Regions from separate parts of the Paenibacillus hebaui genome, predicted to be linked through region 2. Evidence: a T-box and tRNA genes for the amino acid it is inferred to sense, from the RefSeq annotation. Region 2 holds a T-box; the other holds one or more tRNA genes.
What was found. A T-box is a leader RNA that pairs with one kind of tRNA and senses whether it is charged. The one in region 2 lies ahead of leuS (leucine--tRNA ligase), so its partner is inferred to be a tRNA-Leu.
Positions count from the first base shown of each region.

Region 1: it encodes a tRNA-Leu, which carries the amino acid that the T-box ahead of leuS (leucine--tRNA ligase) is inferred to sense. The anticodon was not compared.

Region 1 is NZ_CP196836.1:313,284-320,057, forward strand. Features, by position in the region: rRNA gene ACR32F_RS01400 (23S ribosomal RNA) at 297-3,223, shown strand; rRNA gene rrf (5S ribosomal RNA) at 3,308-3,424, shown strand; tRNA gene ACR32F_RS01410 (tRNA-Ile) at 3,482-3,558, shown strand; tRNA gene ACR32F_RS01415 (tRNA-Ala) at 3,647-3,722, shown strand; tRNA gene ACR32F_RS01420 (tRNA-Asn) at 3,724-3,799, shown strand; tRNA gene ACR32F_RS01425 (tRNA-Ser) at 3,803-3,894, shown strand; tRNA gene ACR32F_RS01430 (tRNA-Glu) at 3,913-3,984, shown strand; tRNA gene ACR32F_RS01435 (tRNA-Val) at 3,991-4,066, shown strand; tRNA gene ACR32F_RS01440 (tRNA-Met) at 4,087-4,160, shown strand; tRNA gene ACR32F_RS01445 (tRNA-Asp) at 4,188-4,265, shown strand; tRNA gene ACR32F_RS01450 (tRNA-Thr) at 4,295-4,370, shown strand; tRNA gene ACR32F_RS01455 (tRNA-His) at 4,468-4,543, shown strand; tRNA gene ACR32F_RS01460 (tRNA-Gln) at 4,557-4,631, shown strand; tRNA gene ACR32F_RS01465 (tRNA-Lys) at 4,641-4,716, shown strand; tRNA gene ACR32F_RS01470 (tRNA-Leu) at 4,726-4,812, shown strand; tRNA gene ACR32F_RS01475 (tRNA-Gly) at 4,821-4,895, shown strand; tRNA gene ACR32F_RS01480 (tRNA-Arg) at 4,902-4,978, shown strand; tRNA gene ACR32F_RS01485 (tRNA-Pro) at 4,995-5,068, shown strand; tRNA gene ACR32F_RS01490 (tRNA-Gly) at 5,079-5,149, shown strand; gene ACR32F_RS01495 (pentapeptide repeat-containing protein) at 5,239-5,880, shown strand; gene ACR32F_RS01500 (ABC transporter substrate-binding protein) at 6,194-6,774, opposite strand, start outside.
Region 2 is NZ_CP196836.1:5,161,245-5,168,018, reverse strand. Features, by position in the region: gene ACR32F_RS23465 (CvfB family protein) at 1-856, shown strand, start outside; gene ACR32F_RS23460 (class I SAM-dependent DNA methyltransferase) at 1,226-1,996, shown strand; gene ACR32F_RS23455 (phosphotransferase family protein) at 2,225-3,181, shown strand; T-box leader at 3,279-3,550, shown strand; gene leuS (leucine--tRNA ligase) at 3,623-6,067, shown strand; gene comER (late competence protein ComER) at 6,048-6,774, opposite strand, start outside.

The DNA.
Region 1 (6,774 bases), 2.4 Mb from region 2:
TTTCCCGAGTGGAAACATTCAAATAAGCAGGTTCTTAGAACCTGCGCAACTCACTCGTTGCTCAGTTTTGAGAGCTCAAACTCTCAAACAGCTTGCTTTTGCATGGAGCTTGTTCTTTGAAAACTAGATATCGAAACGAAATTTTGCGATTTAGAACATTCCTTTAAGCTGATCTTGTGTAAACAAGTGAAGTGTTTATAAGGTAGATTGCATGAGCGAGTGATCGAAATGGAGCGACTTTTGGCTTTGGACGTAGTCCAAAACAAGCGGAGCGACAGCTCGAACACGAGCGATATGGTTAAGCTACTAAGAGCACACGGAGGATGCCTAGGCGCTAGGAGCCGATGAAGGACGTGGCGAACAACGAAACTGCCTCGGGGAGCTGTAAGCAAGCTTTGATCCGGGGGTGTCCGAATGGGGAAACCCAGCTGGGGTAATTTCCAGTTACTCACAACTGAATACATAGGTTGTGCAGAGGCATACCAGGGGAACTGAAACATCTAAGTACCCTGAGGAAGAGAAAACAATAGTGATTCCGTCAGTAGCGGCGAGCGAACGCGGAGAAGCCCAAACCAGAGAGCTTGCTCTTTGGGGTTGTGGGACGTCTCACATGGAGTTACAAAGGAACCGATTAAGCGAAGAGGTCTGGAAAGGCCCGCCAAAGAAGGTAAAAGCCCTGTAGTTGAAAGTCTGTTCCCTCCGAGACGGATCCCGAGTAGTGCGGGGCACGTGAAACCCCGTATGAATCCGGCAGGACCATCTGCCAAGGCTAAATACTTCCTAGCGACCGATAGTGAAGCAGTACCGTGAGGGAAAGGTGAAAAGCACCCCGGAAGGGGAGTGAAATAGAACCTGAAACCGTGTGCTTACAAAAAGTCAGAGCCCGTTTTAGGGGTGATGGCGTGCCTTTTGTAGAATGAACCGGCGAGTTACGTTCCCGTGCAAGGTTAAGGTGATGAGCCGGAGCCGCAGCGAAAGCGAGTCTGAATAGGGCGAGTTAGTACGTGGACGTAGACCCGAAACCGGGTGATCTACCCCTGTCCAGGGTGAAGGTGCGGTAACACGCACTGGAGGCCCGAACCCACGCATGTTGAAAAATGCGGGGATGAGGTGGGGGTAGCGGAGAAATTCCAATCGAACTCGGAGATAGCTGGTTCTCCCCGAAATAGCTTTAGGGCTAGCCTCGGAAAACAGAGTCGTGGAGGTAGAGCACTGATTGGGTGCGGGGCCCGCAAGGGTTACCAAGCTCAGTCAAACTCCGAATGCCATAGACTTACTTCCGGGAGTCAGACAGTGAGTGCTAAGATCCATTGTCAAAAGGGAAACAGCCCAGACCATCAGCTAAGGTCCCCAAGTGTGTGTTAAGTGGAAAAGGATGTGGAGTTGCCCAGACAACCAGGATGTTGGCTTAGAAGCAGCCACCATTGAAAGAGTGCGTAATAGCTCACTGGTCGAGTGACTCTGCGCCGAAAATGTAACGGGGCTAAACACACCACCGAAGCTATGGCTTGATGCTTTGCATCAGGGGTAGGGGAGCGTTGTATAAGGGTTGAAGGTGTACCGTAAGGAGCGCTGGACATTATACAAGTGAGAATGCCGGTATGAGTAACGAAAAGATCAGTGAGAATCTGATCCGCCGAAAGCCTAAGGGTTCCTGAGGAAGGCTCGTCCGCTCAGGGTAAGTCGGGACCTAAGGCGAGGCCGAAAGGCGTAGTCGAAGGACAACAGGTCGAAATTCCTGTACCACCGTAAGCCGTTATGAGCAATGGGGGGACGCAGCAGGGTAGTGACGCGGACTGATGGATGTCCGTCTAAGCAGTGAGGCTGATGTGTAGGCAAATCCGCACATCGATAAGGCTGGGCTGTGATGGGGAGCGAAAATTATAGTAGCGAAGGTCATGATCTCACACTGCCAAGAAAAGCCTCTAGCCAGGTGATGGTGCCCGTACCGCAAACCGACACAGGTAGGCGAGAAGAGTATTCTAAGGCGCGCGGAAGAACTCTCGTTAAGGAACTCGGCAAAATGACCCCGTAACTTCGGGAGAAGGGGTGCCCCGGTAGTGTGAATAGCACGAGGGGGCCGCAGTGAAAAGGCCCAAGCGACTGTTTAGCAAAAACACAGGTCTGTGCGAAGCCGTAAGGCGAAGTATACGGGCTGACGCCTGCCCGGTGCTGGAAGGTTAAGGGGAGTGGTTAGGAGCAATCCGAAGCTGTGAACCGAAGCCCCAGTAAACGGCGGCCGTAACTATAACGGTCCTAAGGTAGCGAAATTCCTTGTCAGGTAAATTCTGACCCGCACGAATGGCGTAACGACTTGGGCGCTGTCTCAACGAGAGATCCGGTGAAATTTTAATACCTGTGAAGATGCAGGTTACCCGCGACAAGACGGAAAGACCCCATGGAGCTTTACTGCAGCTTGATATTGAATTTGGGTACGATCTGTACAGGATAGGTGGGAGCCTTTGAAGCATGAGCGCCAGCTTGTGTGGAGGCACCGTTGGGATACCACCCTGATCGTATCTAGGTTCTAACCTGGTACCGTAATCCGGTGCGGGGACAGTGTCAGGTGGGCAGTTTGACTGGGGCGGTCGCCTCCTAAAGAGTAACGGAGGCGCCCAAAGGTTCCCTCAGAATGGTTGGAAATCATTCGAAGAGTGCAAAGGCATAAGGGAGCTTGACTGCGAGACCTACAAGTCGAGCAGGGACGAAAGTCGGGCTTAGTGATCCGGTGGTACCGCATGGAAGGGCCATCGCTCAACGGATAAAAGCTACCCTGGGGATAACAGGCTTATCTCCCCCAAGAGTCCACATCGACGGGGAGGTTTGGCACCTCGATGTCGGCTCATCGCATCCTGGGGCTGAAGTAGGTCCCAAGGGTTGGGCTGTTCGCCCATTAAAGCGGTACGCGAGCTGGGTTCAGAACGTCGTGAGACAGTTCGGTCCCTATCTGTCGTGGGCGTAGGAAATTTGAGAGGAGCTGTCCTTAGTACGAGAGGACCGGGATGGACGTACCGCTGGTGTACCAGTTGTTCCGCCAGGAGCACCGCTGGGTAGCTATGTACGGAAGGGATAAGCGCTGAAAGCATCTAAGCGTGAAGCCCCCCTCAAGATGAGATTTCCCAGTATGTAAGACCCCTTGAAGACGACGAGGTAGATAGGCTGGGGGTGGAAGTGCAGCAATGCATGGAGCTGACCAGTACTAATCGGTCGAGGGCTTATCCAATATGCAGGTTGTAAGGCGCAAATTTCGTTTCGAATCTAGTTTTCAGAGAACAAATACTCTGAAATGTAAGCTACAAGCTATGCGTTTGGTGGCGATGGCGGAGGGGTTCCACACGTACCCATCCCGAACACGACCGTTAAGCCCTCTAGCGCCGATGGTACTTGGACCGCAGGGTCCTGGGAGAGTAGGACGCCGCCAAGCGAATTCCCTTTGGGGTATTTTTTTTGCCCCCTAGTGAGATAAAAGAGAAACATATTGGGGCCCTTAGCTCAGTTGGTTAGAGCGCACCTCTGATAAGGGTGAGGCCGGTGGTTCGAGTCCACCAGGGCCCACCATACATGTTTATTATTGAATTGCACGGGGTCCCCGAGAAGTAATGGGAATCAACCTCGAAAATAAACTTCACTTTTTGGAGTGAAACATGGGGCCATAGCTCAGCTGGGAGAGCGCCTGCCTTGCAAGCAGGAGGTCAGCGGTTCGATCCCGCTTGGCTCCACCATTCCCTGATAGCTCAGTTGGTAGAGCACTCGACTGTTAATCGAGTTGTCACAGGTTCGAGCCCTGTTCGGGGAGCCATATGGAGAGGTGTCCGAGCTGGCCGAAGGAGCACGATTGGAAATCGTGTAGGCGTCACAAGCGTCTCGAGGGTTCGAATCCCTCTCTCTCCGCCAGATATATTTTTTTAGTGAGGCCCGTTGGTCAAGGGGTTAAGACACCTCCCTTTCACGGAGGTAACAGGGGTTCGAATCCCCTACGGGTCATAACATGGAGGCTTAGCTCAGCTGGGAGAGCATCTGCCTTACAAGCAGAGGGTCGGGGGTTCGATCCCCTCAGCCTCCACCATATCTATTTTTGAATAACGACGCGGGGTGGAGCAGCCCGGTAGCTCGTCGGGCTCATAACCCGAAGGCCGCAGGTTCAAATCCTGCCCCCGCAATTAACCTTTCTTCGATGAAAGTACTGTGGAACCGTGGTGTAGTTGGCCTAACATGCCTGCCTGTCACGCAGGAGATCGCGGGTTCGAATCCCGTCGGTTCCGCCATTTTTTTATTCAGTTTACACTTACACCGTGCCGGTGTAGCTCAACTGGTAGAGCAACTGACTTGTAATCAGTAGGTTGGGGGTTCAAGTCCTCTCGCCGGCACCACTTATTACATTTTCATTTCAATTTATAGTATAATGTATATTATAAATGTGGATGGGAATACTGAGATACTCTCAGTGAATAATTGAGATATATTATGGCGGTCGTGGCGAAGTGGTTAACGCACCGGTTTGTGGATCCGGCATTCGGGGGTTCAATTCCCCTCGATCGCCCCATTTTTTATCTCAATGGGGATTAGCCAAGCGGTAAGGCAACGGACTTTGACTCCGTCATGCATAGGTTCAAATCCTATATCCCCAGCCATTTTTTCATGAGTCATTAGCTCAGTTGGTAGAGCACCTGACTTTTAATCAGGGTGTCGAAGGTTCGAGCCCTTCATGACTCACCATTATATTTTGCGGTCGTGGCGGAATTGGCAGACGCGCACGGTTCAGGTCCGTGTGGGCTAACCCCCGTGGAGGTTCGAGTCCTCTCGACCGCACCAATTGCTTTGCGGACGTGGCTCAGCGGTAGAGCATCGCCTTGCCAAGGCGAGGGTCGCGGGTTCGATTCCCGTCGTCCGCTCCAATATATGCGCCCTTAGCTCAGCTGGATAGAGCGTTTGACTACGAATCAAAAGGCCGGGAGTTCGAATCTCTCAGGGCGCGCCATTATTCTCATAAGCATCGGGATGTAGCTCAGCTTGGTAGAGCACCTGGTTTGGGACCAGGGGGTCGCATGTTCAAATCGTGTCATCCCGATTTTTTATTCGCGGGTGTAGTTCAATGGTAGAACTTTAGCCTTCCAAGCTAATAGCGTGGGTTCGATTCCCATCACCCGCTTCATGGTAACATCAAAAAAGAGCTCTTGCTTATTGCAAGGGCTCTTTTTTGATATAATAATTTTAAACAAGAAAATAGTGGGAGGACTTATGAAAAATAAAATAGAAGTTCCTAACATTCCCCTAGATCTCGATGACTTATCGTTCACCTTAGGAACATGGGAGAGCAAGGAAGAAATCAAGCAAGGGGGATTCAGTAATATCTCGATTGAGAATCAGAGCGCCAGCAGGGTTTCATTTGATAAAGTCATCTTTGAGAACGTGGTATTCAGTGAATCCTCTCTACCGGAGGTAGAGCTTACGGATGTTATTTTTGATAAATGTGATCTGTCCAATATGAACCTTAACGGTTCCTTCATCCATCGAACAGAATTCAGGAACTGTAAATTAATCGGTACTAATTTTGCAAATAGCAGGATTCAAAATGTGAGTTTTCGGAATTGTTTGGCTGACTTTTCGTTGTTTCGATTCACCAATCTCAAACAGGTAAAGTACGAGGAATGTTCTTTGACGAGCAGTGATTTTTTTCAATCTGCACCACATAAATTGGAATTCTCTGAATGCAAAATAGATCAAGTCATGATGTCGGGTGTGAAACTAAAGGGAATTGATCTTAGTGATTGTAGCTTTGACATGTTACATGTAGATACTGAAGATCTGGACGGTTGCATAATCTCAGATACACAGGCATCGTCTTTTGTTGGATTATTGGGCTTAATTGTGAAGGATTAACTTATTTCTTCTGCAAGCGGTTTGGTAATGTGTATGATCTTTGTTTGTTAGCACTACATCAACGACAAGGGAGTTTCACGCTGGTCAGTGGCATTATACAAGATCATCCTATTAGAAGGGTGCATCGAGTGCCATGGTAGCTATTAAAGGTTGAACATGCACAATAATTTTCCATGGAAAATAACTGAACGAGATTATACTCAATGAAGAATTCCTGAATGAAGCCATCTGGAATAATAAATATAATGGAGATCAACAGAATAATCCTGTTGATCTCCATTTGTCTTCGATGAAACGGACTTGATGTTTGGAATTATGGAGCAGATAATCCAAGAACTTCGATCATTTCATTACGTTTGAGCGATTCGGCAGTGGGACCGTCAATGAGCCATTTCTTCGCATTAAGGACATATACATGACCATTTTGCACAGCGGGCAAGCTTTTCCATACTTGGAGTTGTTGGATTTCGTTTAGTTCATCTTTTGTTTTTTGCAATGCTTCAGCTGACCCATCTGAGCTGATGGACACTATGAACAGATAGTCTGCTTTGATCTCAGGCAGAAGTTCGACCGAGATATTGGCATTCATCCGTTCCGGGTTCTCTGCCTCAAGTTTGGTAACGAGAGCATCGGGAGTGAATCCAATCTCATAACCCGCTCCGACATAGCTGGAACCCGAAAAGGGTGTAGAGGGGATGGATGAGAAGAACAAACGCATATCCTTTTCTTCCAGGCGCAGGAATGCAGCTGTAGGTTTGGTTTTGGTGATATCGGCTGCGAGCTGCTGAGCGTCTGTCACTTGGTCTTTATTTTTTTGTAAAAGCTGTTCAGCCCGCTCTTCAATATCCAGCGCTTTAGCTACCTGTACGATAGACTCCTGCCAATTACGACGAT
Region 2 (6,774 bases):
GTCTCCATTTGGCTACTTTTTGACGACAGGATCGGAAGATGTACTGCTTCACTATACGGAATTAACACGGGATGTTAAGATCGGCGAAACACTTGAGGTTTTTGTATTCTTTGACACAGAAGATCGCCTAGCCGTAACGATGAAAAAACCATATCTGACACTCGGCGAAATGGGACGATTGGTTGTGGCTGATGTTCATCCACGTCTCGGCTGTTTCCTGGAGATGGGACTTGGACGGCAATTGTTGCTCCCGATCCGTGAATTACCTGAACTCCAAGAGCTTCGTCCGCATGTGGGCGATGAAGTTTTTGTCATCATGGAGCATGATAAGCAAGGACGTCTGCGGGCGAAATTGGCCGGAGAACGTGAGCTTGCCCCATTGTCCTTCCATGCCCCGACGTCTTGGTTGAACGAATGGGTTGAAGCAACCGTGTACAAGCCGCTGCAGATGGGTACTTTTGTACTTGTAGAGGGCGGTGTACTCGGCTTTGGCGCGATTGGCATGATTCATTCATCCGAACGCAGCCATATGCTTCGCCTTGGAGAGAAGGTTAAATGTCGGGTGACGCTGGTCCGTGAAGATGGACGTGTCAATCTGGCAATGTCCCCTCTCAAAGAGGTCGGACGCAATGTGGATGCAGATAAGCTGCTTGCTTTCCTGAAAGAGCGTCCTGCGGGCGGCATGCCTTATTCGGATGCAACCCCACCCGATATCATCAAGCAACGCTTTGGTATCAGCAAATCCGCTTTCAAGCGTGCGTTGGGCAAACTGATGAAGGATGGTCTGGTGACGCAGAAGGAAAACTGGACGTATCTGACAGAGTCTGCCCCTCAAGATCAGAGTGAGGACAAGTAACTATATAAATTGAACTAAATATTTACACGAGAACGGAGAGGACAGAAATAACCTGAAAAAGCGGAGCTAAAAGCTTTCTGAAAGAAAGCTGCATCGGAAGCATAAGCTTCGCCTTTATCACCGGATTTTCCCTTTAAAAAAAGGAATCAAAAAATCTGGGGATAACAGCGATTGGAAGGTTGTTCTGTCATCGTAGTGGCAAGTGTAATATTCTTTAGTTTCTTTTATAAAAAAGGGTATATTGCATCAACAATGTACTTGAATCCACAAGTAAAGGCAGGGCAAGGCTGGGTGAACTCCGGACGCCCCTGCTTTTTCTTTTGTTAAGAATTAGGATTGAAAAATGAAATTGAAAGTGCGGTGCCTGACATGTCTTACCGGAAATTTGCTTATGTGTACGATGAATTAATGGAAGATATGCCTTATCCGGACTGGATAAGGTTTGCTAGAACAGCTTGGGAACGGCATGGCATGCCAAAAAGTGTGGCTGAACTCGGTTGTGGAACGGGCTCAATAACGATCCCGCTGGTCAACTCCGGCTTCGAAGTTACGGGTATTGACCTGTCAGCTGACATGTTATCGGTTGCGCGCAGCAAGATGGAAGCTACGCCTCAGGGTCATCGATTGTATCGGGAAGGCAGCGTCCGCTGGGTACAGCAGGATATGCGGGACTGGAGAGTGCCGGAGCCAGTAGACTCGGTTATATCTTTCTGTGACTGCGTTAATTATTTGCTTGAACAAGAAGATATCATTCGTACATTCCAGCGTACATATGAGATGCTGAAACCTGGTGGGACATTCCTGTTTGATGTGCATTCTCCGAATACACTTATTCGATATGAACAGGAGCAACCTTTTGTACTCGATGAACGCTCTGTATCCTATATTTGGACATGTGATATGGACCATGATCGTTGTGAGATTGAGCATCATCTGAGTATCTTTTCGCGTATGGATGATGGTAGCAAGGATAAGTATCAGCGATTTGAAGAGGTTCATGTCCAGCGTGCGTATGATCCAGACTGGATGAAGCTCGAGTTATCCAAAGCCGGCTTTAGAGATGTCAATATATATGCTGATTTCGAGTGGAAAGAGGCTGGAGACAGCGCTCAGCGCCTATTCTATGTGGCAGTGAAATAGATTTGATGATAGTGAACTGTCCTTATTTCGCATAAGGACAGTTTTTTAATGTTTATTTTTCTATAATTTAAACCGAATTTACACCGTTATCATGGTGAGAGGAATAATCGTTTTTCAGTGATAATGGGTATTGCAAGCCTGGCTAAAGGAAGACATAATGAGTAAATAAAAACGTTTTCTTAAGAGAAGGGTCTGGGAAAGTAAAGTATAAATCAGATGAGGTGCGAAATGGAAAGTACATACAAAACAAGACTGTCTTCGGAGCAATTAAATGGACTTGTGCAACACCATTTCAACGCAGGTATCCAAGAGTATAAGGAAATGATAGACGGTTGGGCAAACCATGCATATTTGATTACAATGGATAACGGCCAGGTGGTTGTGCTGAAAATTGCTCCTTCCGCAATAACTAAACTCATGCGCTGTGAACAGGATCTGATGATTGCCGAAGTGCAGGCCATGCGTCTCGTGGAAGAGCTTCAGGATGTACCCGTTCCCCGTATATTGGCGTACGATTCCTCGGAGACTCTTGCTCCTGCATCATATTTTATTATGGATTTTATGCCAGGCACGCCGTATAACAAGGTCAAGGAGCAATACAGTGTGAAAGAGCAGGAATCCATCGAACAGCAACTAGGCCGTTACAATCGTCGGATCAATGAGATCAAAGGCGAGAAATTTGGATACTTTTCCGAAAATAAACCACATTATGCAACCTGGAAGGAAGCTTTCCTGAGTCTCATGGATGATATGCTCACAGATGGTAAAGAAGCAGGAGTGGAGTTTTCGATCCGTTATGAGGAACTGGAGTGTCTGATTCAGGAGAAAGCGGATGTACTGGATGATGTCAAAGAACCTTCACTTGTGCATTGGGATTTGTGGGATGGCAATGTTTTTGTGGAAGCAGGTAAAATAACAGCCATTATTGATTTCGAACGGTCACTCTGGGCGGACCCTCTGATGGAGCATTATTTCAGCCATTTTAACAACACACCGGGATTCCTGAGGGGGTACGGACAAGTGATCACGACCGAAAGTGAGTTGAAAAGAAGAAGCTTGTACGATCTGTATTTTGATCTGGCGCTACGCATTGAGTGCAATTATCGCCAGTACGATAACCAGGAACATATTCAGTGGACAATTCATAATTTGGAAGAAGGAATCAAGCGATTCCAGTTATCCTGAGTTTTATGCTGATGTAAGCAAGGTTTATAGTCAACAGGTCGTGTTATATTGACTTTACCGTTACTTTTTTATATAATGGTGCGGATCATATCGTATACATATTTCGATGATAAGGAACAGTAGTGAGTCCTGTACATGACAGAGAGCCGGCGGTTGGTGCAAGCCGGTTGACAGTATTTCACGAACTCGCCTTGGAGAAATGCGGTGATTACACCATCCTGCAACCAGCCGAAGGAATAATCGGGTTAGGACAGGAATGGAAATCCGCATCGGTTAACCGCCGTTACAGGTCCAAAGGGAGTGGATGACGAAGCACGTTCGTCCGCTAACTAGGGTGGTACCACGGGAATTCAACCTCTCGTCCCTAGCGCTGCAAACGCTACGGGATGCTGAGGTTTTTTTGTTGCAATAAAAGCGAATAACCAAGAGGAGGAACAATAGATGAGTGAGAATCACCAGCCGAAACACGGCTACCAGCCACAAGTCATGGAGAAAAGTTGGCAGCAATACTGGGATGTGAATAAAACGTTTAAAACGGGTGAGGACCCGGCTAAACCGAAGTTTTATGCACTGGATATGTTCCCGTATCCATCCGGTTCGGGTCTGCACGTAGGTCACCCTGAAGGATATACGGCAACGGATATTGTTTCCCGTTACAAACGTATGCGCGGCTACAATGTATTACATCCGATGGGTTGGGACGCTTTTGGTCTGCCTGCTGAGCAACATGCACTGGATACGGGTGAGCATCCACGGCATATTACATTCCGCAATATTGACAATTTCCGTCGTCAGATCAAGTCGCTTGGCTTCTCGTATGACTGGGATCGTGAGATCAGCACAACGGACCCTAAATACTATAAATGGACGCAGTGGATTTTCATCCAGCTGTACAATAAAGGCTTGGCTTATGTCGATGAAGTGGCAGTGAACTGGTGTGAAGCGCTGGGTACGGTACTGGCTAACGAAGAGGTTATTGATGGCAAGAGTGAACGCGGTGGACATCCGGTCGTACGTAAACCGATGCGTCAGTGGGTACTGAGAATTACCGAATATGCAGAACGTTTGCTGGAAGACCTGGAAGAACTGGACTGGTCCGAGAGCATTAAGGATATGCAGCGCAACTGGATCGGCAAATCGACCGGAGCGGAAGTTACTTTTGGAATTGAGGGATCTGAAGAGGTCATCAAGGTGTTCACAACTCGTGCAGACACATTGTTCGGTGCTAGTTTTGCAGTTCTTGCTCCTGAGCATGAACTGGTGAAAACTATTACGACAGATGACCAACTTGAAACCATCAAGGCTTATCAGGAGCAGGCCTCTCGCAAGAGTGATCTGGAACGTACAGATTTGGCTAAAGACAAAACAGGTGTATTCACAGGTGCCTATGCGATCAATCCGGTCAATGGTGCGAAGCTGCCGATTTGGATTGCCGATTACGTTCTGGCTGGATATGGCACAGGGGCTGTAATGGCTGTTCCAGGTCATGATGCACGTGACTGGGAATTTGCGAAGCAGTTTGGTCTGGACATTATCGAAGTCATTCAGGGTGGAGACGTGACGCAAGAGGCGTATTCCGGAGACGGAGCCCATGTGAATTCCGAGTTCCTGAACGGACTGAACAATGAAGAAGCGATTGCGAAGATGATTGCCTGGTTGGAAGAGAATGGTAAGGGACAAGGGAAAGTAACCTATCGTCTGCGCGATTGGCTGTTCAGCCGTCAGCGCTACTGGGGCGAGCCGATTCCAATTCTGCATCTGGAAGACGGAACGATGAAGACGGTGCCGGAAGATCAGCTTCCTTTGCTGCTGCCAGATATTGACCAGATCAAACCTTCGGGTACTGGAGAATCACCACTGGCGAATGTTACGGAGTGGGTGAATACGGTAGATCCGGAAACGGGAATGAAAGCACGTCGTGAGACCAACACGATGCCACAATGGGCGGGTAGCTGTTGGTATTACCTGCGCTTTATCGATCCTCACAATGACAAGGAACTGATCTCTCAGGAGAAACAGCAGCAATGGCTGCCAGTTGATCTGTACATTGGGGGAGCAGAGCATGCGGTGCTTCACTTGTTGTACGCTCGTTTCTGGCACAAAGTGCTGTATGATCTGGGTGTGGTGAACACCAAAGAGCCATTCCACAAATTGGTCAACCAAGGGATGATCCTGGGAACCAATAATGAGAAAATGAGTAAATCCCGTGGTAATGTCATTAACCCGGACGTAATCGTCAATGAATTCGGTGCAGATACACTGCGTCTGTATGAAATGTTCATGGGACCTTTGGAGGCGACGAAACCGTGGAACGCTAACGGGGTTGAGGGCATGCACCGCTTCCTGTCACGCGTATGGCGTCTCTTCATTAACGAAGATACAGGAGCAATCAATGACAAGATTACAGCCGATGGTGGTACGGATGAGTTCAAGCGGACCGCGCATAAAACAATTAAAAAGGTTACAGATGATCTGGAACATCTGCGCTTCAACACAGCGATCAGTCAGCTGATGATTTTCATCAATGATGCGTACAAGGCAGATACGCTGCCACGTGAAGCCATGGAGAATTTTGTACAGCTGTTGTCACCGCTGGCACCACATATGGCGGAGGAGCTGTGGAGTCGTCTGGGACATGAGGGTGGAATTTCTTACGTTGCTTGGCCTGAGTATGATGAGTCCATGACGGTTGATGCGGAAGTGGAGATTGTGGTTCAGGTGAATGGCAAAATTGTAACCCGTGCAACGATCGCTAAGGATCTGGATGCACAGGGTATGCAGGACTATACGATGGAGCTGGCACCTGTTAAACAGGCACTGGAAGGCAAGACCATTCGCAAAGTCATTGCCGTTCCAGGCAAACTCGTTAATATTGTTGCCGGTTAATTTCGCCGGCTCTGAATAATTCATCGAGCTTTAACAAGTCTTCATCATATTTCTCATGGGTTGTATGAATCAGGTTGTCGAAGACACCATTCAAACTAACCTTTAGCAGGGCAAGTGCCTGTGCGGTAATACCACCGGGTACAGCGACCCGAGCCTGAAGCTCTTGCGGGGTATACCCTCCTTCGGTGAGCAGCTTGCCTGTTCCGAGGAGCATTTCCCCGGCAAGAGCGCAGGCATCGGCCCGTTTGATGTCTGTGAGCTTGACGGCACTTTCAATCCATTGCTCCAGAAAGAACGATATGAATGCAGGTCCGCAGCTGGAGAAGTCAGATGTGATCCGGGTACAGGCTTCATCGACCTGGTACGGTCTGCCGATATGACTGAGCAGAGCTTCCAGCACAGCGCGATCTTCGTTGGTCATTCGTTCGCCATGTATACACAGGGATGCTCCGCTGCCGACCTGATGCGTAACGCTGGGAATAACTTTGGAGACTTTGCAAGGAAGTGAAGATTCCAGATGACGCAACTGCACGGGACTGGTGATCGAGACGATGATATGATTGGGATTCACGACAGGCAGAATGTCATCAATGACATGTTTGAATTCGAGTGGCTTCACGCACAGGAATATGATGTTGCTTCGGATGACGGTTTCCCGATTGCTCTGTGATTCATGCAGACCGGGGTAACGGAGGGATAGCTGCCGT